2 regions of the Burkholderia aenigmatica genome follow, and region 2 is predicted to be linked to the other one. Evidence: predicted binding sites of a transcription regulator. Region 2 holds the regulator's gene; the other holds the start of a gene.
The links. Region 2 encodes LexA, which represses DNA repair genes until DNA is damaged. Its sites were predicted from a motif close to ACTGTATNNNNATACAGT; they were not measured.

Region 1 (5,846 bases), on a different replicon from region 2:
GGTGATCAAGAAGCGATCGCGATTCTTGGCTTTAGTGATCCATGCTGGTGCACGCCCTTTTCCAGACCACGTTGCACCGGTCTTCGGGTCGCGATATTTCGGAGTGCTCGGAGACTTCGCCCCCGGGGTGGTCGTTGCCCGCGGTCCACGCTTCCGACCGAAGACGTCCTGTGCGGTAAGCCCGTACTCGGCCACCTTGGCACGGATGTCGGCGAGGATCACTTCGATTTCCGCTGCTCGCAGCGCCTCGGCTTCGACGGCCAACGCGTCAATCTCTGCCTTCACTTCGGAATAGGTACGCTTTGTGGTTGCCATCACTCAATTTCCTGTTGTTTTTAACCGCCGGCGACCGGCCGACGTACGGGGCGCGCATGCGCCGTGTTCTAGTGAAACGCTATTGGCGGGCGTCATAATCGCTGCCATCAGAACGTAATCGTACTGGGTGGAACGTCGATCCCGTGGTAGTGACGAATCGCATCGCGAAACTCGGTCCACTCTGCTTCGCCCGCGGGTTCGTGTGTGCAAAACAGGCACTGAGAGGCGCCGGCCATCATTTCTTCTGTGGTTCGATGCACGTCGATCCCGAAACGCTTGCTGAATCGGCCCACGCATGAACCGTCGTGCGCTGTGACCCAAACGGTATCTCTCTTGGCCGAAACTTCGATGCTGTACTGTTTCATAATGTGTACGCTGGCTAGCGACGCTTGCCAGTGCCTGGCCCGCCTGCTTGTGCGGAATTCCAAACCGACCGAGCTTTCGGTCTCGTCCCAACAAACTCAACTCGAATCGGCCTTCCGTGTTCTTGCTGGATTTGAGCAATGAGTTGATTGTCGCGGGCTTTCTTTGCAGCTTTTGGGTTACGAATTCTGAGAATCGCCTGCTCCAACGAGATGCATTGGGTTCCCCACCGCTCGATTGACTTCTTGTGAGTGACGGGGTTACCTCGCGCAATCTTGCCGCGAAGCGTCTCTAAGTCAAGGGTGATGCGTGAAATGCGCTGCTCTCTGCTAGGCTTAATTTTTGTCATCTTCGTTTCCCTAGGTAGCACCCCATGCGCCAGGCGCGGCTTGAATTCTGCGATGGAGCTCGACAACCTCGACTACGAACGGGATCGCGTCTTCGGCGAAAAATTCGCGCGCATTGTTAAGCCGGAACGGAGCCAGGAGCTTATGAAGCGCGTGCTCGAGGAGATCGTAGCACTCGACTTCGTATGATGCGATCTCTTCGAACTTGAACATGGCTGCGGTCGTATAGAGTTGCCGAATACGGGTGGGAAGATCCTGAGTCGTGTAGCCGATTTTGACGATGCGCTTCCCGCTTTTTGTATATACCCCTGTTCCCAAGACATAGACAATTCCGGTCGTCTTCTCGGGATCCTCTCCTGCATCCAAATCTAGGGCTTCGTCGATCGCATCACTTGATTGAACCGAGACTCTGTACGGCTTTGTCGAGCGATCGATTGCGTAACGATCATCGTTTTTGACGGTAGTGTAAACGGATTGAAGCAGGGAATGATCTAGATCCTTCGAATGTCCGGCGGCGACAGCGCGCTGGGCCGATTCAATACCATAGAACTGAGGGTATTTCGATTTGACCTGGTCGCGGATCTGTTGAGGTGTCATGCTATCGAACGACATCGAGACGATGTCGAATACTGCATCTGGCAATTTCAATGTCTCTGTCCTCTGAAGTCTTCCTTAGATCAAGCGGCTTTCTGCGCGGTCTTCTCCCCGGTCAGATATCCAGAGGGAAATCGCGAGCCGGTAAGAAAGCTGGATCTGGTGGGAACGCTATCTGAATCAAAGGCATGACGAGCCCGCTCAACCATACGTCCAGTTGCCTGCACGCTTGGTCATCGGCGGCGTCAAGATCCTGTATGAAGCACCGTCAAAAGAGCGAGCCATTGCTCGGTGTCCCCTCGATCGACGTTTTGCGTTTCGACGCCCGCGGTGCAACTGCAACCGCATATTCGTCGGGCGGTAGCAGCGACAGAAACGTTCGCGCGACTTCCGGGTCCTCGCAGTTCAGCCAGTCGTCATATTGATCCGGACGCAGGATCACAACGCCACGCTTTTCTTTGAACGTGCCATCGTCATTCAGGTGCCGGTGAAACTGGCGCAGCACCGGGTGATCGTCAGCATTGACCGTCAACATGGACAGGCCGAATGTTTCGCCCCCGTCCGGCTCCGGCCAGCCGCGCCATATGCCGGCGACCGCAAACGGTTCGTCGTTCGCCACGCGAATGCCCCAGCGCTCCGACTTTTGTTTCAGGACAGCATTGATGACGTCCGGCCGATTGGGCACGTCGAGATCCGGTAGCGCCGGATAGCGCGGCTCGAACACGACGTCGGCTGGCAACAGCGCCAAGCGGCAGTTCAACCACGAATCCTTGAAATTCACCTTCTCGCCGACCGTCTCACTACGCGCGTTCATCGTGTCGAAATCGTGGCCCTTGATCTTCGATCGCGGCCGTATGCCGAATGTCCCCATCAGCGACTCGCGGCCGCCGTCAGCCGAGCGCCGGACGAAGGGGGCCGCGTAGTCGCGAAAGATCTCTGGCGGCCAATCAGCAGCCGGTGGATCGATCGCGAAGTGAGCCGCGTACCGGCTGCGCTGCGTCGCAACGTAATTCGTGCACATTCGAGCCCCTTTTCTGCGTTCCCTGTTGATGATACGCCGCGTGCTCAGCAATGCCACCTGCGGCGGGATTCAACCGTCCTTGCCGGCCAGGTGACGCCGATAACGTGGCTGCGATCGTCGACGCGCTTCCTCGCATCCCAAAATTCGCGCTACACTATCACTGTATGTTTATACAGTATTTTGTGAGCGACCCCATGAACCCAGCCCTCGCGCATCCGGAAGCGATACATCCGAGTCTCTGGAAGGCATCGCAGTTGCCTCGATCGGGCACGCGCGGCGTCGATACCGGTCATCCGGCGTTGTCGGCCGAACTGCCCGGCGGCGGCTGGCCGGCCGGCGCGCTGGTCGAACTGCTCGCACAGCAGCCTGGTATCGGCGAGCTTCGGCTGTTGGCGCCTGTGCTCGCGCGCTCGGCCCGTCGGCCGGTCGTGCTGATCCAGCCGCCGCACGCGCTGCAGCCACTGGCGCTCGCATATTGGGGCGTCGAAGCATCCGGGTTCGTGTCGTTGCCGGCGCCGCGCACGGCTGACGCGCTATGGGCGGCCGAGCAAGCGCTGCGCGCCGGCACGTGTGCCGCCGTCCTGCTCTGGCAGTCGCATGTGCGCACGGACGCGTTGCGGCGGCTCAATCTGGCCGCGCAGAGCGGCTCGGCGCTGTTCTTCCTGTTCCGGCCGGCGGCCGCTGCGCGCGACGCGTCACCGGCGCCGTTGCGGCTCGCGCTGGCGCCGAAGCGCGACGGCATCGACGTCACATTCCTGAAGCGCCGCGGGCCGGCACGCGATACGCCGCTGTTCGTCCCCTTGTCCCCCTCGCCGATTTTGTTGAACCGCCATGCAAGTCTGGATCGGCGTGCATCTGCCGCACCTCAACCTCGAAGTGTTCCGGCCGCGATCGCCGGCGCCGTCGCTTGACGATGCGCGCGGGCTCGTCGTGCTCGAGGGCGGCCGGGTCGTGGCGCTCGATCGCGCCGCGCGTGCGCTCGGCGTGGTCGCCGGCATGCGCCGCGGTGGCGTGCTGTCGCTCGCGCCGGACGCGCAGATCCGTGAGCGCGACATCACGCGCGAGCGCGAGCTCGTGCTCGGCGTCGCCTATGCGCTCCTGCAGTTCACGCCGAGCGTCGTCGACGCCGACGAAGCCGTGGTGTTGCTCGACGTGACGGCCAGCCTGCGCCTGTTCCACGGCATCCGCGCATTGCGCCAGCGCGTGCGCGACGTCGTTGTATCGTTCGGCGTTACCGCGGTTGTATCCGTCGCGTCGACGGGCCCGGCCGCATGGGTGGTGGCCCGCGGCCTGCGCGGCGGCCTCGCCCTGTCCGCCCGGTCGTTGCGCCGCGCGCTCGCGCGCGTGTCTCTCGCCGTCGCTCCCGATGCCCGACGCTATGCAACGTGGTTCGACGAGCTCGGCTGCGCAACGCTCGCCGATCTGCAGCGCCTGCCGCGCGCCGGCCTGAAGAAGCGGTGCGGCACGCAGCTGCTCGACTGGCTCGACCAAGTCGCCGGCACCGCGCCGGCCGCCTACGACTGGCTCGAAATGCCGCCGTCGTTCGACACGCGCGTTGAACTGATGGATCGCGTCGAACATGCCGAGGCGCTGCTGTTCGTCGCGCGCCGGCTGATCCTGCAGCTGACCGGCTGGCTTACCGCGAAGCAGCTGGACGTCGCCGCGTTCGCGCTGCTGCTCGAGCACGAGCGCGGGCGGGACGCGATCGCGCCGACCGAGATCGAGATCGCGTTGGGCGCCCCTACCCGCTTCGAGGAGCACCTCACGCGGCTCGTCAAGGAACGGCTCGGCCACGTCGAGCTCGCCGGGCCCGTGATTGCGATGCGCCTGGTCGCCCGTAGCGTGCAGGAAGCGGCCGCGCCGAGCGACTCGCTGTTCCCGGAGCCCGGCGGCACGCCGCAGGATCACGCGCGGCTGCTCGAACTGCTGACTGCGCGACTCGGCGCCGAGAACGTGCTCGTCCCGGCTCCCATGGCCGACTACCGTCCGGAGCCGGCCGCCCGATGGGTGCCGATGCGCGACGCGCCGAAGCCGTCGCCGCTACCGGCGGATCTGCCGCGCCCGGCGTGGCTGCTTGCGAAGCCTGTGCCGCTGCTTACGCGCCAGCATCGGCCGTTCTACGGCACGCCGCTGCGCATGGTGTCGCCCGGCGAGCGCATCGAAGGCGGCTGGCAGGACGGGCTGACCGTGACGCGCGACTACTTCGTCGCCGAGGACGACCACGGCGTCTGCTACTGGATATACAAGGAGCGGCCGACGGCCAGCGACGAGAGCGAAGCGCGCTTCTTCCTGCACGGCCTATTCGGCTGATCCGTCATGGACGCCGGCAGTTTCGGCGCCCTGCCCGCGTACGCGGAACTGCAGGTCGCCTCCGATTTTTCGTTTCTGCACGGCGCGTCGCGCGCGGAGGAATACGTCGCGCGCGCGGCGCAGCTCGGCTACAGCGCGATCGCGATCACCGACGAGTGCTCGCTCGCCGGCGTCGTGCGCGCGCACGTCGAAGCGAAGGCGGCGAACATGCCGCTGATCGTCGGCTCGCACTTCCGGCTGACGGCCGCCGACGGCTCGCCCGCGCTCGCCTTCACCGCGCTGGCGATGAATCGCGACGGTTACGGCAACCTCTGCGAATTCATTTCGCTCGGTCGCATGCGGGGCAAGAAAGGCACGTACCGGCTGGCACCACTCGATCTCGAACACCCGGAAGCGCCGTACACGCACCTGCGCGGCCTGCCCTACTGCATCGCGATACTGTCGCCCGACTTCCCAGCCAACGAGCAGCGCCTCGACGCGCAGGTCGAATGGTTCGCGCGCGTGTTCGGCGATCGCGCATGGGTTGCGCTGACGCTGCACGCACGCGCGATGGATGACATCCACCGCGGCGTGGTCGAACGCGTCGCCGCGCGCCACGGCGTGCCGGTAGTGGCCACCAGCTGGCCGCTCATGCACGTGCGATCGCGCAAACCGCTGCAGGACGTGCTGACGGGGATCCGGGTCGGCCGGCCGGTATCGGAGTGCGGGTACGAGCTCGCGCCGAACGCGGAGCGTCACCTGCGATCGCGTCTGCGGCTCGCTAACCTCTATCCCGCCGGCGCGCTCGAGGAAACCGTACGCGTCGCGCGGCGCTGCACGTTCTCGCTCGACGATCTGAAGTACGAGTATCCGGATGAACTGGTACCGGCCGGCACCGACCCGGCGACGTACCTGCG
Region 2 (18,611 bases):
ACACGAAGTTCACGATCTCGTTGCGGTAATCCTTCGGATTACTGATGCCGGCCGGCTTCTCGATCTTCTCCAGCTCCGCGTTCAGCGCGGCGCGGTCGAAGCTCTCGCCCGTATCGTGATCGCGGAATTCCTGATCCTGGATCCAGAAGTCCGCATACGTGACGTAGCGATCGAAGATGTTCTGGCCGTACTCCGAATACGACTCGAGGTAGGCCGTCTGGATCTCCTTGCCGATGAACTCCGCGTAGCGCGACGCGAGCACGTCCTTCACGAAGGACAGGTACTTCTGCTCGGTTTCCGGCGGGAACTGCTCGCGTTCGATCTGCTGTTCGAGCACGTACATCAGGTGCACGGGGTTGGCCGCGACCTCGCTCGAATCGAAGTTGAACACGCGCGACAGGATCTTGAACGCGAAGCGTGTCGACACGCCCGTCATCCCTTCGTCCACGCCCGCGTAGTCGCGGTATTCCTGGTACGACTTCGCCTTCGGATCGGTGTCCTTGAGGTTTTCGCCGTCATACACCTGCATCTTCGAGAACAGGCTCGAATTCTCCGGCTCGTGCAGGCGCGACAGCACCGAGAACTGCGACATCATTTTCAGCGTGCCCGGCGCGCACACGGCCTCGGCCAGCGACGAGTTGCGGATCAGCTTCTCGTAGATCTTGGTCTCTTCCGATACACGCAGGCAGTACGGCACCTTCACGACGAAGATCCGGTCGAGCAGTGCCTCGTTGTTGCGGTTGTTGCGGAACGCCTTCCACTCCGACTCGTTCGAGTGCGCAAGGATGATCCCGTCGAACGGAATCGCGCCGAAGCCCTCGGTGCCCTTGAAGTTGCCTTCCTGCGTCGCAGTGAGCAGCGGGTGCAGCACCTTGATCGGTGCCTTGAACATTTCGACGAACTCGAGCAGGCCCTGGTTCGCCAGGCACAGGCCACCCGAGTAGCTGTATGCGTCGGCGTCGTCCTGCGCGTACTGTTCGAGCTTGCGGATATCGACCTTGCCGACCAGCGACGAGATGTCCTGGTTGTTCTCGTCGCCCGGCTCCGTCTTCGCGATGCCGACCTGCCGCAGGATCGACGGATAGCGGCGCACCACGCGGAACTGGCGGATGTCGCCGTTGTATTCGTGCAGCCGCTTGACGGCCCACGGACTCAGGATGTTCTTCAGGTAGCGGCGCGGGATGCCGTACTGTTCCTCGAGGATCGGACCGTCTTCGTCGTAGTCGAACAGCCCGAGCGGCGATTCGTTGACGGGCGAACCCTTCAGCGAATAGAACGGCACGCGCTCCATCAGTTGCTTCAGACGCTCGGCGATCGACGACTTGCCGCCGCCCACCGGACCCAGCAGATAGAGGATCTGCTTCTTCTCTTCGAGCCCTTGCGCAGCGTGACGGAAATACGCGACCACTTGCTCGATCACTTCCTCCATTCCGTAGAACTCACGGAATGCCGGATAGACCTTGATGACCTTGTTCGCAAAGATCCGCGACAGGCGCGGCTCGTTGCGGGTATCGATGTGTTCAGGTTCCCCGATTGCTGCCAGCATGCGTTCACCAGCCGTCGCGTACGCGGATGGATCGTTCTTGCAGAGCGCGAGATACTCCTCCAGCGAGAGCTCTTCCTCTCGCGTTTTTTCGAAGCGGTTCGCGAAGCTGCTGTAAATATCCATGCTACCTCCCTCGCCTGAGTCTGAAGACGTGCCTGCCTTCGTACGACTGCGCAGAAGCAAGCGCGTTCGAATTCATCCTAAACCCTTTCTTATTTTTTTTCACGAACTCTTCGTATGAAGTTCGTCATTCTCGACAACACCGCTTGGACAACACATTTCGTCGTTTTACAATCGATCTCCCGAGCCGCAGAAACTGCATCCGTCACGTCTCGTCGAACGACGGAACGTCTTGTGCGTTGGACACATCCGACGTCGTCACTTCCCCCCTTCATCCCTATACGTTCGAGCAGCCGTTTGCGACGACACGTTACGCGCGCCGTTACAAATTTTTTTCGCAGCGCCCTTACGGAGATACCCGTACGACGGATGCGGGAACGTCACATGCAGCTGTGCACGCATCCGGCGATGCAGGTCACGCGATGCATGCGACGATGCACGATCGTCATTCATGCACATCGCGTGTCACATTTTTTTCCGGCGCAGAAACGACGACGCCCGCATATCGCGGGCGTCGTTCGTCACCAAATGGGGATAGATGCGCGGCACGCGCGAATCAGAAGGTCTCCCAGTCATCCGCGTCCGCGGTCACGGCCGACTGCGCGGGCGCAGCAGCGGCAGCGACCGGCTTGCGCATCGGCGCCGCTGCGGCCACGCGTTTCGGCGGTGCATCGCGATCGTCGCGCACAGCAGTTGCGCGTTGCGCAACGTCAGTCTGGACGGGCATGGCAACCGCGACGGAAGGCGCACGCGGCGCGTGACGCACCGCAACCGGCGCCGCGGCGCCCGGGCGTGACGCGTCGTCGTCGAGCTGGAATACCGCCGCTGTTTCACGCAGACGCCCGGCCTGTTCGTCGAGCGACTGTGCGGCGGCCGCGGCTTCCTCGACAAGCGCCGCATTCTGCTGCGTGACCTCGTCCATCTGTGCGACCGCGCGCGCCACTTGGTCGATCCCGCCGCTCTGCTCCTCGGACGCCGCTGCGATCTCGCCCATGATGTCCGTCACGCGCTGCACCGCACCGATCACGTCGCTCATCGTGCGCCCCGCTTCGTCGACCAGCGTGGAACCCGACCGGATGCGCTCCACCGACGCGTCGATCAGCACCTTGATCTCCTTGGCCGCAGTCGACGAACGCTGGGCCAGGCTGCGCACCTCACCCGCGACGACCGCGAAACCTCGGCCTTCCTCGCCTGCCCGCGCGGCTTCGACCGCTGCATTCAGCGCAAGAATGTTGGTCTGGAACGCGATTCCCTCGATGATCGCAATGATGTCTGCGATCTTCGCCGAGCTGTCGTTGATCTCGCCCATCGTGCCGACCACCTGGCCGACCACCGTATTGCCCTTGTTTGCAATCTCCGACGCATTCGCGGCCAGCGAACTGGCCTGACGTGCATTGTCCGCGTTCTGTTTCACGGTGCCGGTCAGCTGTTCCATGCTCGACGCGGTTTCCTGCAGCGCCGCGGCCTGCTCCTCGGTGCGCGACGACAGATCGATGTTACCGGCCGCGATCTGGCGCGCCGCGGTCGCGATCGACTCGCTGCCGCCGCGCACAGTGCGCACCGTGTCGACGAGCCCGCGCTGCATCTTGCCCAGGCCCTGGAGAAGCTGGCCCATCTCGTCATGCCGGTCCACGACGATCGGCCGGCGCAGATCGCCGGCGGCAATCGCGTCGAAATGTGCGAGCGCGTCGGCAATCGGACGGCCGATCGCGCGGCTCAGCGTCAACCACGACACCAGTGCGGCGCCGATCCCGGCCACGAGCGCGACGATCGACAGCACGCGCAGCGTGTCGAACGCCGATTCCGCATGATTGAAGCTCGCCTGCGCATCGGTGAACTGGAAGTTGCGCAGCGCCTCGCTGGCCACCGCGAGGTCGTTGTAGAGCACCTGGAGCTGCTTGGCGCCGTCGCCGATGCGATCGCGCTGATCCGCGCCAAGGACGCTTGCGAACGCGTCACAGCCGTGCTGCATCGCCTCGCGCTTCGCGACGACGTCCTGCGCGAGCCGATCCTCCTCGGGCCCGCGCGGCAGCGCCAGGTATTTCTGCCACCACGCGTCGGCCTGCGTGCGCATCGCGCGGCTACGCTCGACGGCGGCCGCCGCATCGGGCGTGCCGGCCAGCAGCGCCGCGCGGTCGAGCGCAAGACGCTCGCGCGCCGCATACATTTCCGCCATCGCCACATCGACCGCGCTCGGCATCTGGTTCGTGAAAATATCGCGCGTCGAGTCGTTCGAGCGCGTCATGCCGTACACCCCGAGCACGCCGGTTACACCCAGCAGCACCGCCAGAAATGCCATCGTCAAACCGATGCGCGCGCGAATCGTCAGGTTCCTGAACACCATCATCCATCCTGTGTTGCGTCATGAACGGGCCCGGCCCGTTGGCTCGAAGCATTGCTTCACCCGGTGCATTTACGACCGTGCACCGCACAACTTGATGGCGATCCCGCTATTTTTTCGAATTATTCGTCTGTTTATTACAAATAGCTGAATGAAAAATGCGCGTTTCGCGTGTGCCCGGGAAGCCAGGAGATGGAAGGCCCGCCACAGCCGGCGGGCGTCGCGGCGCCCGGCCGGCCGTCGTTGGCGACGAGCCGGCCGCGATGGGCGATCAGGCCCTATCGGCCAGTTCGGCTAGCGTTGGAATCGACGGCTGCGCGCCCGCTCGCGTGACCGACAGTGCCGCTGCGCGTTGCGCGAAGCGGATGGCCGTGTCGACGTCCGCGCCGGCCGCGAGCTGCGCGGCAAAGCCGCCGATGAAGGTATCGCCGGCCGCCGTCGTGTCGACGGCCTGCACGGCGGGCGCCGGATAATGCCGCGCCGCACCATCGGCCGTCAGCGCCAGCACGCCGCGCGCGCCCAGCGTGACCAGCACGTTGCGCGCGCCGCTTGCCTGCAGCGCCCGCGCGGCGGCTTCCGCCTCCGCCGGGTCGCGCACGGGCAGCGCGGTCAGCGCGGCGGCCTCGACCTCGTTCGGGATCAGGTAATCGACGAGCGGCAGCCAGCCGTCCGGCAGCGGTGCGACGGCCGGGGCCGGATTGAGCACCACCGTGCGGCCGAGCCGACGCCCGGCCGACAGCGCGGCGAACACCGCGTCCGGCGGCGTTTCGAGCTGGCAGATAACGACGTCGGCCGACGCCAGTGCGGCCTCGTGCTGCGCGACCGTATCGGTCGTGACCTCGCCGTTGCCGCCCGCGACGATCACGATCGCGTTCTGGCTCGCATCGTCGACGACGATCAGCGCAACGCCGGTCGCTGCCGACGCGCTCGTCGCGAGCCCCGCGCAATCGATCCCCTCGGCTTCGAGGCCCGCGCGCAGGGCCGCGCCATGCGCATCCGCGCCGACGCAGCCGATCATCGCGACTTGCGCACCAAGCCGCGCAGCGGCGACAGCCTGGTTACCACCCTTGCCACCCGCCGCCTGCGCGAACGCGTGGCCGGCGAGCGTTTCGCCCGGCAACGGCAGACGCGGCGCGCGCACGACGAGATCCATGTTGAGGCTGCCGACCACCGTCACGCGGCCGGCGCCCGGTGCGAGCGCCATCATGCGCGACCGCCGGAGACCGGCGGCTCGCGGTAGATCGCGGTCGATTCACGCAGCACGAGGCGCGGCGATACGACGCGACGGCGGCTCGGCACGGCCGTCGAGCCGCCACCGATCCGCTCGATTAGCGTCTGCGCGGCCATTTCGCCGAGCGCGCGCACCGACTGGCCGACCGTCGACAGCGCCGGATACGTGTAGCGGGAAAATTCGATGTCGTCGAACCCGATGATCGAGCAGTCGTCCGGCACGCGCATGCCGCGCTCGGCCGCCGCGCGCAGCGCGCCGACGCCCATCAGGTCGTTGCCCGCGAAGATCGCGCTCGGCCGCACCGATTCGAACAGCCGCGACGCCGCGTGATAACCGCCGAGGCACGAGAAGTCGCTCTCCGCGATCGCGCCCGGCACGATGTCGACCCCGCGCTCGGCCATCGCACGGATGAAGCCGTGCACGCGCATCGCGCTGACGGCCGTGTCGGTCGGCCCCGTGATGCAGCCGATCTTCGCGTGCCCGAGCTCGAGCAGGTGCCGCGTCGCCAGGTACGCGCCGCGCTCGTGGTCGATCTGCACGAGATCGGCCGCGAGCCCCTCGATGTTGCGGTCGACGACGACGAGCGGCGCGTGAATATCCGCGAGCGTCTGCGCGAGCACTGCATCCTCGCCGGCCGATGCGACGATCAGCCCGTCGATGCGCTTTTCCTGCAGCACGCGCAGGTAGTTGCGCTGCTTCACCGGATCGTCGTCCGAGTTGCAGAAGAACACGCAATAGCCGTTGGCCGCGCACTGATCCTCGATGCCGCGCGCAAGCTCCGCGAAGTACGGATTCGTGCTGTTCGGCACGACGAGGCCGATGGTCGCCGTCGCACGCGCCTTCAGCGAGCGCGCCACGGCCGACGGCACGTAATTCAGCTCGCGGATTGCGCCCTCGACCTTCGCACGCACATCCGCGGACACCGGCCGCGAATTGTTCACCACGTGCGAGACGGTCGTAAACGACACGCCCGCCATGGCCGCCACATCCTTGATCGTCGCCATTTCCCGTTTCTCTCTGGTCTGTTCTGTCTGTCTTTCTACCGCACGCGTGTGCGCCGGCTGCGATACGTATCGAGCACGACTGCCACCACGATTACCGCGCCGGTGATGATCCGTTTCGTCGGTTCGTTCGCACCGATCTGCGCAAGCCCCGCGGCCAGCACGGAGATGATCAACACGCCGAAGAACGTGCTGATCACCGAGCCGCGCCCGCCCATCAGGCTCGTGCCGCCAATCACGACGGCCGCGATCACCTGCAGTTCGAGGCCCACGCCCGCGTTCGGGTCGGCCGCCTCGAGCCGCGAAATCTGGAACAGCGATGCGAGCCCGGCGAGCGCGCCCATCAGTGCGAATACGAGAATTTTATACGGCCGGGGGTTAACCCCTGCAAGTCGGACGGCTTCCTCGTTCGTGCCGATCCCGACGAGATAGCGTCCGAACACGGTGCGCGTCAGCACGAACTGGGCCGCGATCATCACCGCGACCGCGATCAGGAATGCCGGCGAGATGCCGAGCGCGATCGGGTTCGACAGGAAATCGAACGCGTCGCCGATATAGGCCGTGCGCGAATTCGTCAGCTGGTACGCGACGCCGCGCGCGGCCTCCAGCACGCCGAGCGACACGATGAACGACGGAATCCGCCAGCCGACCGTGACCGCGCCCGTCAGCGCGCCCGTGACGGTCGCGACCGCGATGCCGATCAACGCGGCCGGCAACGGCCCCCACTGCCATTTCAGCGCGGCGACGCTGACCATTGACGCGGCGAGCGCGAGCACCGAGCCGACCGACAGGTCGATCCCGGCGATGATCAGCACGAAGGTCATCCCGACCGACATCACGACGAGATCGGGAATCTGGTTCGCGATCGTGCTGAACGTGTCGTAGGTCAGGAAATGCGAGCTCAGCACCGAAAACAGCACGATCATCGCGGCGAGCGCGCCGGCGAGCCCGAGATAGTTCGACAGCCCGAGCCGCGTGCCGGACAGCGTGCGCGCGCGGCGCCCCGTCACGTCCTGCTGCGCGCCTGCGTCGGTCGGGGATACGGGAGGCTGGGTCATGGCTGTCGTCCTGTCGTCGAAGTGCCCGGAGCGGCGCCTGGCGCCTGCCCCGCGTCCGGATGCCGTGTGCCGCCCGGCGGCGTCTCGCGGCCGAAGCCGGCAAACGCCGCGGCCAGCAGCGCATCCTGGGTCCAGTTGCCGCGCTCGAACACGGCGGTCATGCGGCCGGCCGACATCACGCCGATCCGGTCGCAGATCAGCATCAGCTCGCGCAGGTCGCTCGACACGACGACGAGCGCGCGGCCTTCGCGCGCGAGCGCTCCCATCAGCGTGTAGATCTCGAACTTCGCGCCGACGTCGATCCCGCGGGTCGGCTCGTCGAACAGCAGCACGCCCATGTCGCGCGCGAGCCAGCGGCCGATCACGACTTTCTGCTGATTGCCGCCCGACAGCTCGCCGACCGCCTGCGCCGCACCGTGCGTGCGGATCCGCAGCGCATCGATCTGCTGCTCGGCGAGCGCCGTTTCGCGCGCGCTGTCGACGATGCCGCCGCGCGCGAGCCGGTCGAGCTGGCCGAGCGACACGTTCGCGGTGATCGACTGCGACAGCAGCAGTCCTTCGCCCTTTCGATCCTCGGTGATCAACGCGATGCCGTGCTTCACCGCCTCGACGGGCGAACCGATCCGCGCCGGCTTCAGCGGCTGGCCGACCGCAATCGTCCCCGCATCCGGCGTATCGGCGCCGTATATCAGCCGCAGCAGCTCGGTGCGACCCGCGCCGATCAGCCCGGAGATGCCGAAAATCTCGCCCGCGCGGACTTCGAGCGACACGTCGCGCACCGCCGTGCCGCGGGTGAGGCCCGACACGACGAGCCGCGGCGCGCCGATACGGCGCTCGCCGAGATCGATGTGCTCGCCGATCTCGCGCCCGACCATCAGCGTGACGAGCCCGTCGGACGTCGTCGCCGCCATGTCGCCAGCATGGACGAGCCGGCCGTCGCGCAGCACCGCGACCCGCTCGGCGACGCGCGCGAGCTCCTCGAGCCGATGCGAGATGTAGACGATCGCGACGCCGCGCGCCTTCAGCCGGTCGATCTGCTCGAACAGCAGCTCGACTTCGCGCGCGGTCAGCATCGCGGTCGGTTCGTCGAGAATCAGCACGCGACAGTCGCCGATCAGGTTACGCGCGATCTCGACCATCTGCTGATGGCCGATGCCGAGCGCGCCCACCGGCGTATCGGGATCGACGGTGTCGAGCCCGACCTGTGCCATCGCGGCCCGCGCATCGTCGCGCAGCCGCGCGCGATCGATGATCCCGAAGCGCCGCGGCAGGCGGTTCAGGAACAGGTTTTCGGCGATCGTCAGTGTCGGCAGCAGGTTCAGCTCCTGCATCACCATGCGTACGCCGAGCGCTTCGGCCTGGGTCCGGCTCGCCGGTGCATACGGCTGGCCGCCGAGCTGCATCGTGCCGGTGGTCGGTTCGACGAGCCCGCCGATGATCTTCGACAACGTGCTCTTGCCTGCGCCGTTCTCGCCCGTCAACGCAAGCGCGTGACCCGGCTCGAGCGTCAGCGTGACGTCGGCGAGCACGGGTTCGGCATAGGTCTTGCCGATGCCGGATACGGACAGCACGGGAGTGGCTGCGCGGGAGGGTTGGAAGGTCGGGTCCATCGCGATCCTGGTTGCGGCCGCGCGCACGCGGCGCGCGGGTGTGACGCTCACAAGTGCATGTGCATGCAGTGGCCGTGATCGCGCTCACCCCGGATAACGGCCGCCGCGCCAAATTCTTGAGGGTGGCGGCCGCATCGGAGCTGCATCACTTCGTCACGAGATCCACCGGCGTCTCGACCACGCCCGACATGTCGGCCTGCTTGCGATGCTCGGCGATCGCCTTGAGCGCCGTGTCGATGCCGAACACCGCCTGCTTCGCCGCGTACTGATCGGCGGTCGCGAGCACGCGGCCGTCCTTCAGCATCGGCTTGATCGCGTTGATGTTGTCGTAGCCGACCACGAGCACCTTGCCCTGCTTGCCGGCCGCGCGCACGGCCGACACGGCGCCGATCGCCATGTTGTCGTTGCCGCACAGCAGCGCCTTCAGGTTCGGGTATTCGTTCAGCATCGCGGCCGCGACCGCATTGCCCTTGTCGATCTCCCATTCGCCGGACTGCACCGACACGACCTTCATCCCGCCCGCCTTCATCGCGTCCTGGAAGCCGGCCGTGCGCTGCTGCGCGTTGGTGGTGGTCGACACGCCTTCGACGATGCCGACCTGATCGCCCGCCTTCAGCCGCTTCGCGAGGTAATCGCCGATCTTGCGTGCGCCCTTGCGGTTGTCCGGGCCGACGAACGGCACGTTCAGGTTCTTCGACTTCAGCACGTCGGGGTCGAGCCGGTTGTCGATGTTCACGACGATGATGCCCGCGTCGACCGCCTTCTTCACGACCGGCACGAGCGCCTTCGAATCGGCCGGCGCGAGCACGATCGCATCGACCTTCGACACGATCATCTGCTCGACGATGCGGATCTGGTTCGCGGTGTCGGTCTCGTCCTTGATGCCGTTGGTGATCAGGTCGAACTGGCTCGCGTTGTGTTTCTGGTATTCCTTCGCGCCCGTTTCCATCGTCAGGAAGAACTCGTTGGCGAGCGACTTCATCACGAGCGCGACCTTCGGCTTGGCCATCGATTGCGCGTAGACGGCCGGTGCGGCGGCGACCGCGACGGCGGCGAGCGCGGCGGTCAGGAAGCGACGGCGAAAGAGGACATTCATACACATCTCCTGGCGACTGGCCCCAAGGGCCTGACAATTGTTTGACTGTTGTTTTAATGTGAGCAAACGTTTGCGCCACACTACCCGGACAACGGCCATCGATGCTGCTGTCGGTACCACGGAATGGAAGCGAGGCAGACGGCCGACTGCCTGACGCGTGCTGTCGTTGACACGCCACCGCCGGCGGGACGCCGGCGGAGTGAAGGCTATGCTGTACCGATTCGTGTCGGCGCGCAACCTGTCTGATCAATATTTAAGGGTTTATTCGGAGCGCGCGTCACGCCGGATCATGCGGCGCCGGCGCGTCTTCATCAACCGACGGCGGCTCGCCGAACCGGTTCGCCTGCGGCGTGCCGGCGATGAAGCCGTTCATCACGAACAATGCGAGCGAGCCGACGATCGGCACGAACAACAACAGCATCCACCATCCCGACTTGTCGATGTCGTGCAGCCGCTTCACACCGACCGCAATCGACGACCACACCGCGATGACCGCGATGACGACGCCCACCAGCACCACAAGCAGCGGCAGATCGTCAGTCGACGAGCCGCGCGAACCCGCATCGAAAAACGCGCAGAGCAAAGCGTAAGCCAGCGCGTAGATCCACCACGGCAGACGCCCGATTCGGCCTTCGAAGGAAAAGAGAAACCATTTCAGATTCATTGTTTAGCGCTTCGTCACGTGTGTTGCGTACTGCGCAATATGTCGCCGAGTGTGTCGGAGCCGGCAATCCGGGCGCATGGTTCCATGAATGCGAACCGGCTGTCGGTCATGCGCCCCGCGGTTCGTTCCGGCGCGGCGCATTGCGCCGCCGTGCGGGCCTATCGGTCAGGAGCGTGGCCGAGGGCATCCGTCCGCCGGCATTCACGCGCATTGAATCACATCCGTGTGGAAACGGGTCGCCCGGTATGGCAGATGACAGCACCCGAAACGGGGCGCTCGAACGTGCTGTGTTGATGGTGTGCCGGCAGGCGACCGCATCTCGGTCGCCGCGTGGGGGGATGAATCGGACTGGAAACCGCGATGGCGGTCGATGATTCGGTGAATCGAACCACCAAGGCGGCGGCAGATCGCGTGCCGCCGCCCAATGCATGACAACCCGCGCAGGGACGTCGCGCCGTCTGCTGCAACGGCGCGGACGGCGCGCGACGCGCTGTCGTCAAACGGCTTCGCGCAACAGCCCCGCGATTTCCGCTTCGTTCAGGTGCGGCGCGAACATCTCGATCAGCCGGTACGCATACGCGCGCAGGAATGCGCCCTTGCGCAGCCCGACCCGCGTCGTGCTCGCCTCGAACAGGTGCTGCGTGTCGAGCGCGACGAGCCCCGTGTCGCGTTGCGGATCGTAGGCCATCGCCGCGACGACGCCGATCCCCATCCCGAGTTCGACGTAGGTCTTGATCACGTCCGCGTCGATCGCGGTCAGCACGACGTCGGGCACGGCCCCCGCCTGCGTGAACGCCTGGTCGATGTGCGAACGGCCCGTGAAGTCCTGGTCGTACGTGATGATCGGGTACTCGGCGATTTCCTCGAGCGTGAGGTTCTCGCGGCCGACGAGCGGATGATCCTTCGGCACGACCACCGTGTGGTGCCACGAATAGCACGGGAACGTGACGATGTCCGGGTAGCGGTCGAGCGCCTCGGTCGAGATGCCGAGATCGGCCTCGCCGTTCAGGATCATCTGCGCGATCTGCTGCGGGCTGCCCTGGCGCAAAGCGAGATGCACCTTCGGGAACACCTCGGTGAACTGCCGGATCACCTTCGGCAGCGCGTAGCGCGCTTGCGTGTGGGTCGTTGCGACGACGAGGTGGCCGCTGTCCTGGTCGGCGAACTGGCGCGCGACACGGCGCAGGTTCTCGGCATCGAGCAGCATCCGCTCGATCAGCTGGTGCACGGCCTTGCCGGGCTCGGTGAGCCCCGTCAGCCGCTTGCCGCGCCGGATGAAGATGTCGACGCCGAGCTCGTCCTCGAGATCCTTGATCTGCTTCGACACGCCCGACTGCGACGTGTACAGCACGTTCGCGACTTCCGTCAGGTTCATGTTCTGGCGCACCGCTTCGCGCACGAAGCGCAGTTGCTGAAAATTCATGGGTATGCCTCTTAGGCTGTCGTTGTTTGCTTGTGTAGTCGGAGCGGCACCCGCCCCCTCCTGCCCTGCACCCGCGCGTCAGCGCGCGGGGAATACGCGCACCGCGCGCGGCACGGCCGTCGCGCCGTCGCCGACCTGCAGCGACAGCGCACGCCACGCGTCGCGGTCGAGTTCGGCTTCGAGCGCGCCGCCTGCGCGCGCCTCGAGCTCCACGCGCACCGAACCGCCCAGCGGGATCACACGGCGCACGTCCACTGCGATGCCGTCGCGGTGCCCTTCGCCCGCCGGCCACAGCTGCAGGTCGTGTGGCCGCACGTACGCATTCGCGGGGCCCGCGAAATCGGCGTCGACCTCGATCGGCGCGGCTGCGCCCTCGGCGACGAAGCCGCGCCCGGCGACCGTGCCCGGCAACCGGTTGGCCGCGCCGAGGAACTCGTAGACGAACGCGCTCTGCGGATGATCGTAGACGTCCTGCGGGCTGCCGACCTGCTCGACGTGGCCGCGGTTCAGCACGACGATGCGATCCGCGACTTCCAGCGCCTCTTCCTGATCGTGCGTGACGAAGATCGTCGAGATGTGCAGGTCGTCGTGCAGACGACGCAGCCAGCCGCGCAGCTCCTTGCGGACTTTCGCGTCAAGTGCGCCGAACGGTTCGTCGAGCAGCAGCACCTTCGGTTCGACCGCGAGCGCGCGGGCCAGCGCGATCCGCTGGCGCTGGCCGCCCGACAGCTCGGACGGATAGCGCTGCGCGAGCCAGTCGAGCTGCACGAGCTTCAGCAGCTCGTGCACCTTGTCGCGGATCACGCTTTCCGACGGCCGCTCGCGGCGCGGCTTCACGCGCAGCCCGAACGCGACGTTCTCGAATACCGTCATGTGGCGGAACAGCGCGTAGTGCTGGAACACGAAACCGACCTGGCGCTCACGCGCGCCGACCGACGCGACGTCGAGCCCCTGCAGCACGACCTGCCCCGCATCCGCGTGCTCGAGGCCCGCGATCACGCGCAGCAGCGTGGTCTTGCCGCAGCCGGACGGCCCGAGCAGCGCGACCAGTTCGCCCGGCGGAAAATCGAGCGATACGTTGTCGAGCGCCGTGAAATCGCCGAAGCGCTTCTGAAGGTGACGGACGGTGATACCCATTCTGGTTGCCTCTTTACGATTTCGACGAAACGACGGCGACGGGGCCGGCATGTGCGGGAGCGGTATCGCGCGCGCCGGCCAGTTCGGCGGCCAGGTGGCGCTCGGCGAGCAGCTTCAGCGCGAGCGTGACGAGCGCGAGCAGCGCCAGCACCGACGCCACCGCGAACGCCGCCGCGAAGTTGTATTCGTTGTACAGGATCTCGACGTGCAGCGGCATCGTGTCGGTCACGCCGCGAATGTGGCCGGACACGACCGACACCGCGCCGAACTCGCCCATCGCGCGCGCGTTGCACAGGATCACGCCGTACAGCAGGCCCCACCTCACGTTCGGCAGCGTCACGCGACGGAAGATCTGCCAGCCCGATGCGCCGAGCACACGCGCGGCTTCTTCCTCGTCGGTGCCTTGCGCCTGCATCAGCGGAATCAGTTCGCGCGCGACGAACGGGAACGTGACGAAGATCGTCGCGAGCACGATGCCCGGTACCGCGAAGATGATCTGCACGTCGTGATCCTGCAGCCACGGCCCGAGCCAGCCCTGCGCGCCGAACAGCAGCACGTAGACGAGGCCGGAGATCACCGGCGACACGGAGAACGGCAGGTCGATCAGCGTCGTCAGCAACGCCTTGCCGCGGAACTCGAACTTCGCGATCGCCCACGACGCGCACACGCCGAACACGAGGTTCAGCGGCACGGCGATCGCGGCGACGGTCAGCGTCAGCTTGATCGCCGCCCACGCATCGGGGTCGGCGAGCGATTCCAGATAGAAGCCGATGCCCTTGCGCAGCGCCTCGACGAACACCGCGGCAAGCGGCACGACGAGGAAGAACGCAAGAAACGCCAGCGCGATGCCCGTGAGCAGCCAGCGCACGACGCGCGACTCGCTGACGGGGTCGAGCCGCTTTGCGGCGCGCCCTTGCGCAGCCGAAGACGGGGTTTTCAGCACGACGGTGGCCTCCTGGCTCATTGCTGGCCTCCTGCTGCGACGGCGGTGACGGTGGCGGGCGCGGGGCCGCTCGCGCCCTTGCTGGTGCGGCGCTGCAGATACCACTGCAGCGTGTTGATCAGCAGCAGCATCAGGAACGACACGACGAGCATCACGACCGCGAGCGCGGTCGCGCCCGCGTAGTCGTACTGCTCGAGCTTCGTGATGATGAGCAGCGACGTGATCTCGGATTTCATCGGCACGTTGCCGGCGATGAAGATCACCGAGCCGTATTCGCCGAGCGCGCGCGCGAACGCCAGTGCGAACCCGGTGAGGAGCGCCGGCAGCACGGCCGGCAGCACGACGCGGCGGAACGTCAGCCAGCGCGACGCGCCGAGGCACGCGGCGGCCTCTTCCTGCTCGCGCTCGAAATCCTCGAGCACCGGCTGCACCGTGCGCACGACGAACGGCAGCCCGATGAAGGTCAGCGCGACCAGCACGCCGGCCGGCGTGAACGCGATCTTGATGCCGAGCGGCGCGAGATACTGGCCGACCCAGCCGTTGGTCGCGTAGACGGCCGCGAGCGAAATGCCGGCGACCGACGTCGGCAACGCGAACGGCAGGTCGACGATCGCATCGACGAGGCGCTTGAACGGGAACGTGTAGCGCACGAGCACCCACGCGACGAGGAAACCGAACACGGCGTTGATCAGCGCGCCGCCGAGGGCGGACAAGAACGTCAGCCGGTACGACGCGAGCACGCGCGGCGACGTGACGGCGGTGACGAACTGGTCCCACGACAGCGTCGCGGTTTTCAGGAACGTGGCGGCGAGCGGGATCAGCACCACGAGGCTCAAATAGGCCACCGTGATGCCTAGCGTCACGCCGAAACCGGGCAGCGCGCTCGGCTTGCGAAAGGTGTACGTCGTCATCGGATGCTCTTGCTGGGTCGTTGCTGCTCACGGGTCCGACGCAAACGCCGGCGCGATGCATTGCGCCGGCAGCCGTCGGGGATGCGGCGCGCTGTCGTGGCGCGCCGCTGTCGTTATGGCGTTACTGCGGCTTGTAGATCGAATCGAACACGCCGCCGTCCGCGAAATGCGTCTTCTGCGCATTCGTCCAGCCGCCGAAGGTATCGTCGACCGTGTACAGCTTCAGCTTCGGGAACTGCTTCGTCAGCTCCGCCGGCACGTTCTTCGAACGCGGCCGGTAGTAGTTGCGCGCCGCGATCTCCTGGCCCTGCGGGCTGTACAGGAAGTTCAGGTACGCCTCGGCCAGCTTGCGCGTGCCCTTCTTGTCGACCACCTTGTCGACCACCGCGACCGGCGGTTCGGCCAGGATGCTCACCGACGGCACGACGATCTCGAACTTGTCGGTACCGAACTCCTTGACCGACAGGAACGCCTCGTTCTCCCATGCAATCAGCACGTCGCCGATCCCGCGCTGCACGAAGCTCGTGGTCGCGCCGCGCGCGCCCGAATCGAGCACGCCCGCGTTCTTGTAGAGCTTCGTGACGAATTCCTTCGCCGTCTGCTCGTTGCCGCCAGGCTTGTGCAGCGCGTACGCCCAGGCAGCCAGGTAGTTCCAGCGCGCGCCGCCGGACGTCTTCGGATTCGGCGTGACGATCGAGATACCCGGCTTGGTCAGGTCGTCCCAGTCCTTGATCCCCTTCGGATTGCCCTTGCGCACCAGGAACACGATCGTCGACGTATACGGCGACGCGTTGTCGGGCAGGCGTTTCTGCCAGTCCTTGTTGACGAGCCCCTTGTTCGCGAGCGCGTCGATGTCGTACGCGAGTGCCAGCGTGACGACGTCGGCCTGCAGGCCGTCGAGCACCGAGCGCGCCTGCGCGCCCGAACCGCCGTGCGACTGCTTGAAGTTGACCGTTTCACCCGTCCTGGCCTTCCACTCCTTGCCGAACGCCTGGTTGAAGTCCTGATACAGCTCGCGCGTCGGGTCGTACGACACGTTCAGGAACGTCGTATCGGCCTGCGCGTGCGTCGCGACGCCCAGCGCCGCCGCCGCGCCCAGCGCGAGTGTTGCGATCAGGCGGCCCACTCCGCCCACCAGCCCCGTATTGCGCTTGCCCATCCTTGGTTCTCCAGTGTTGTCGGTATTGCGATGTCGGGCCAGTCTAACGAACGGGTTACATGATTAAAAATAATCGTTCCTCATTTTTTAATACTCAAAAGTGCTAACGCAGACGGGATGGACGGTTGCGGCAGATGAACCGGCGTCCGGACGTCGCGAAATCGCGCCGGAACCGGCGTGATCGCGTCGAACCTCACGTAACACTTGAAATTCGCGAACTACTGTATAAAAATACAGCTCACTGTCTATCCATACAGTTCAGCCATGACCAAACTCACCGCCCGTCAGCAGCAAGTGTTCGACTTGATCCGCCGCGCGATCGAGCGCTCCGGATTCCCGCCCACCCGTGCCGAGATCGCGGCCGAGCTGGGCTTCAGCTCGCCGAATGCGGCCGAGGAGCATCTGCGCGCGCTGGCCCGCAAAGGCGTGATCGAGCTGGCCGCCGGTGCGTCGCGCGGCATCCGCCTGCTCGGCATCGACGACGCCCCGCACCAGTTCACGCTGCCGCACGCCGGCCTGATGCAGCTGTCGCTGCCGCTCGTCGGCCGCGTCGCGGCCGGTAGCCCGATCCTCGCGCAGGAGCACATCTCGCAGCATTACGCGTGTGATCCCGCGCTGTTCTCCAGCAAGCCCGACTACCTGCTGAAAGTGCGCGGCCTGTCGATGCGCGACGCCGGCATCCTCGACGGCGACCTCCTCGCCGTGCAGAAGCGCACGGAAGCGAAGGACGGCCAGATCATCGTCGCGCGTCTCGGCGACGACGTCACGGTCAAGCGTCTGATGCGCCGGCCGGGCGGTCTCGAGCTGATCGCGGAGAACCCGGATTACGAAAACATCTTCGTCAAGGCCGGCAGCGCGGAATTCGCGCTGGAAGGCATCGCCGTCGGGCTGATCCGCTCGGGCGAACTCTGACATTCCGTCTCGCTGAGGAGAACATCATGGAACGCCTTTCCCGTCTGCTGCCTTTCCGTCAATTCGGTCGCCTGCGTCACCTGCGCGGCCGCACGCCCTGCGCACCGCTGTCCGCGGCGGCGCCTGTGCAAGAAGAAGTCGCAGTCGAACGGCAGGCGTCCCTGCTGCCGTCGGCGCTCCCCGCTTTCGCGCGGGTATCGCTGAACGCCGGCCTGAATCACGCGGAACCCGCACGCCGCGCACCGGTGCGCGTCTATCACGGCCGCTCGCGCCTGATCATGGTCGGCACGATCGATGCCGTGTGCCGGATGATCGATCGCTGCATCGCAGAGGAACGATCGGCCACGCCAGGCGGTCTCTGATTGCGGAACATCCCCGCACCGGAGGCAACGTGACCGGATCGTCGAGCCGCGCCTGGCGGCTCAAGCCCCTGCTGATCGTCGTGCTGGCCGTCGCCATCATTGCGGCGATCGGCTATGCCTACGCGTCGCCGTACGTCGCGCTCGGTCGCCTGAAATCGGCGATCGATGCGCGCGACGCGCAGGCCATCAGCGAATATGTCGATTTTCCGTCGCTGCGCATCAGCCTCAAGCAGCAGGTCACGGAAGAGTTGATGCGCCGGATCGACGCGGTGAAGAAGAACAATCCGTTCGCGGTGATCGGCGCGCTGATCGGGTCTGCGCTGATCGGCCCGCTGGTCGATGCGTACGCGACCCCGGAGGGTGTGGCCGCGCTGATGAGCGGATTGCCGCCGCGTGGCAATCCGGGTGAGCGTCCACCGGAATGGTCGAATCTGCCGTCAGGCAGCAATGCACCGGGCAACGCGCCGGCCGCACCAACGGCCAATCCGGCACCGGCGAGCGCTGCGACTCCGGGTAGCAACGCAGCCGCTACGGCTGCGTCATCGCAACCACCCGCCGCTGCCGCACCGGCCAGCCCGGCCGATGCAACGCATTCGCCGCACCCGCAGCAAACCAGCGCCGGCTACCGGAATATCGACGAATTCGTCGTGACCTACCAGCGCAGTGCCGACGGCACGCGCTACGCGGCGATATTCCACCGCTTCGGCCTGTTCTCGTGGAAGTTGTCGGCGATCGACCTGCACGCTTGACCGGTCCTGACTGGCCACGGCCGGCGCCCGCGCCACTGACGTGGCACGACGCCTGACCGGCGCGGTTCGCCGGTCAGGCAGTCATCGAATCATGGGATCATTTGCCGTTCGCCGTGGCCGCTTCACGCTCGCGCGCGATTTCGGCCTTCTGCTCCTGCGCGGACGAACATGCAACCAGAATGCTGCAGTTCACGCGATCGAGCAGTTGCGTGTTACCCGAGCCCATCCACCATCTCGACAGCCCGCTGCGGCACCGATGGCCGACCACAACCAGGTCGGCCTGCAGTTCCGTCGCGAGATTCGCGATTTCGTCGATCGGATAGCCGAACGCGAAATGGCCTTCGGCCT

Region 1: imuA (translesion DNA synthesis-associated protein ImuA) is a predicted target of LexA. The motif match lies at 2,800-2,817, and genes of this name have one in related genera.

What each region holds. Positions count from the first base shown of each region.
Region 1 is NZ_CP184472.1:69,516-75,361, forward strand. Features, by position in the region: gene ACN8ZM_RS40075 (H-NS histone family protein) at 1-315, opposite strand, end outside; gene ACN8ZM_RS40080 (GIY-YIG nuclease family protein) at 1,038-1,673, opposite strand; gene ACN8ZM_RS40085 (SOS response-associated peptidase family protein) at 1,888-2,640, opposite strand; gene imuA (translesion DNA synthesis-associated protein ImuA) at 2,835-3,551, shown strand; gene ACN8ZM_RS40095 (Y-family DNA polymerase) at 3,472-4,950, shown strand; partial or broken gene ACN8ZM_RS40100 (PHP domain-containing protein) at 4,957-5,846, shown strand, end outside.
Region 2 is NZ_CP184468.1:1,783,222-1,801,832, reverse strand. Features, by position in the region: gene ACN8ZM_RS08495 (PrkA family serine protein kinase) at 1-1,669, opposite strand, end outside; gene ACN8ZM_RS08490 (methyl-accepting chemotaxis protein) at 2,223-4,010, opposite strand; gene rbsK (ribokinase) at 4,279-5,214, opposite strand; gene ACN8ZM_RS08480 (LacI family DNA-binding transcriptional regulator) at 5,211-6,242, opposite strand; gene ACN8ZM_RS08475 (ABC transporter permease) at 6,278-7,297, opposite strand; gene ACN8ZM_RS08470 (sugar ABC transporter ATP-binding protein) at 7,294-8,907, opposite strand; gene ACN8ZM_RS08465 (sugar ABC transporter substrate-binding protein) at 9,053-10,003, opposite strand; gene ACN8ZM_RS08460 (DUF805 domain-containing protein) at 10,281-10,667, opposite strand; gene ACN8ZM_RS08455 (CysB family HTH-type transcriptional regulator) at 11,164-12,090, opposite strand; gene ACN8ZM_RS08450 (sulfate/molybdate ABC transporter ATP-binding protein) at 12,169-13,227, opposite strand; gene cysW (sulfate ABC transporter permease subunit CysW) at 13,241-14,191, opposite strand; gene cysT (sulfate ABC transporter permease subunit CysT) at 14,188-15,081, opposite strand; gene ACN8ZM_RS08435 (sulfate ABC transporter substrate-binding protein) at 15,203-16,240, opposite strand; gene lexA (transcriptional repressor LexA) at 16,505-17,152, shown strand; gene ACN8ZM_RS08425 (hypothetical protein) at 17,179-17,514, shown strand; gene ACN8ZM_RS08420 (DUF2939 domain-containing protein) at 17,544-18,263, shown strand; gene ACN8ZM_RS08415 (universal stress protein) at 18,361-18,611, opposite strand, start outside.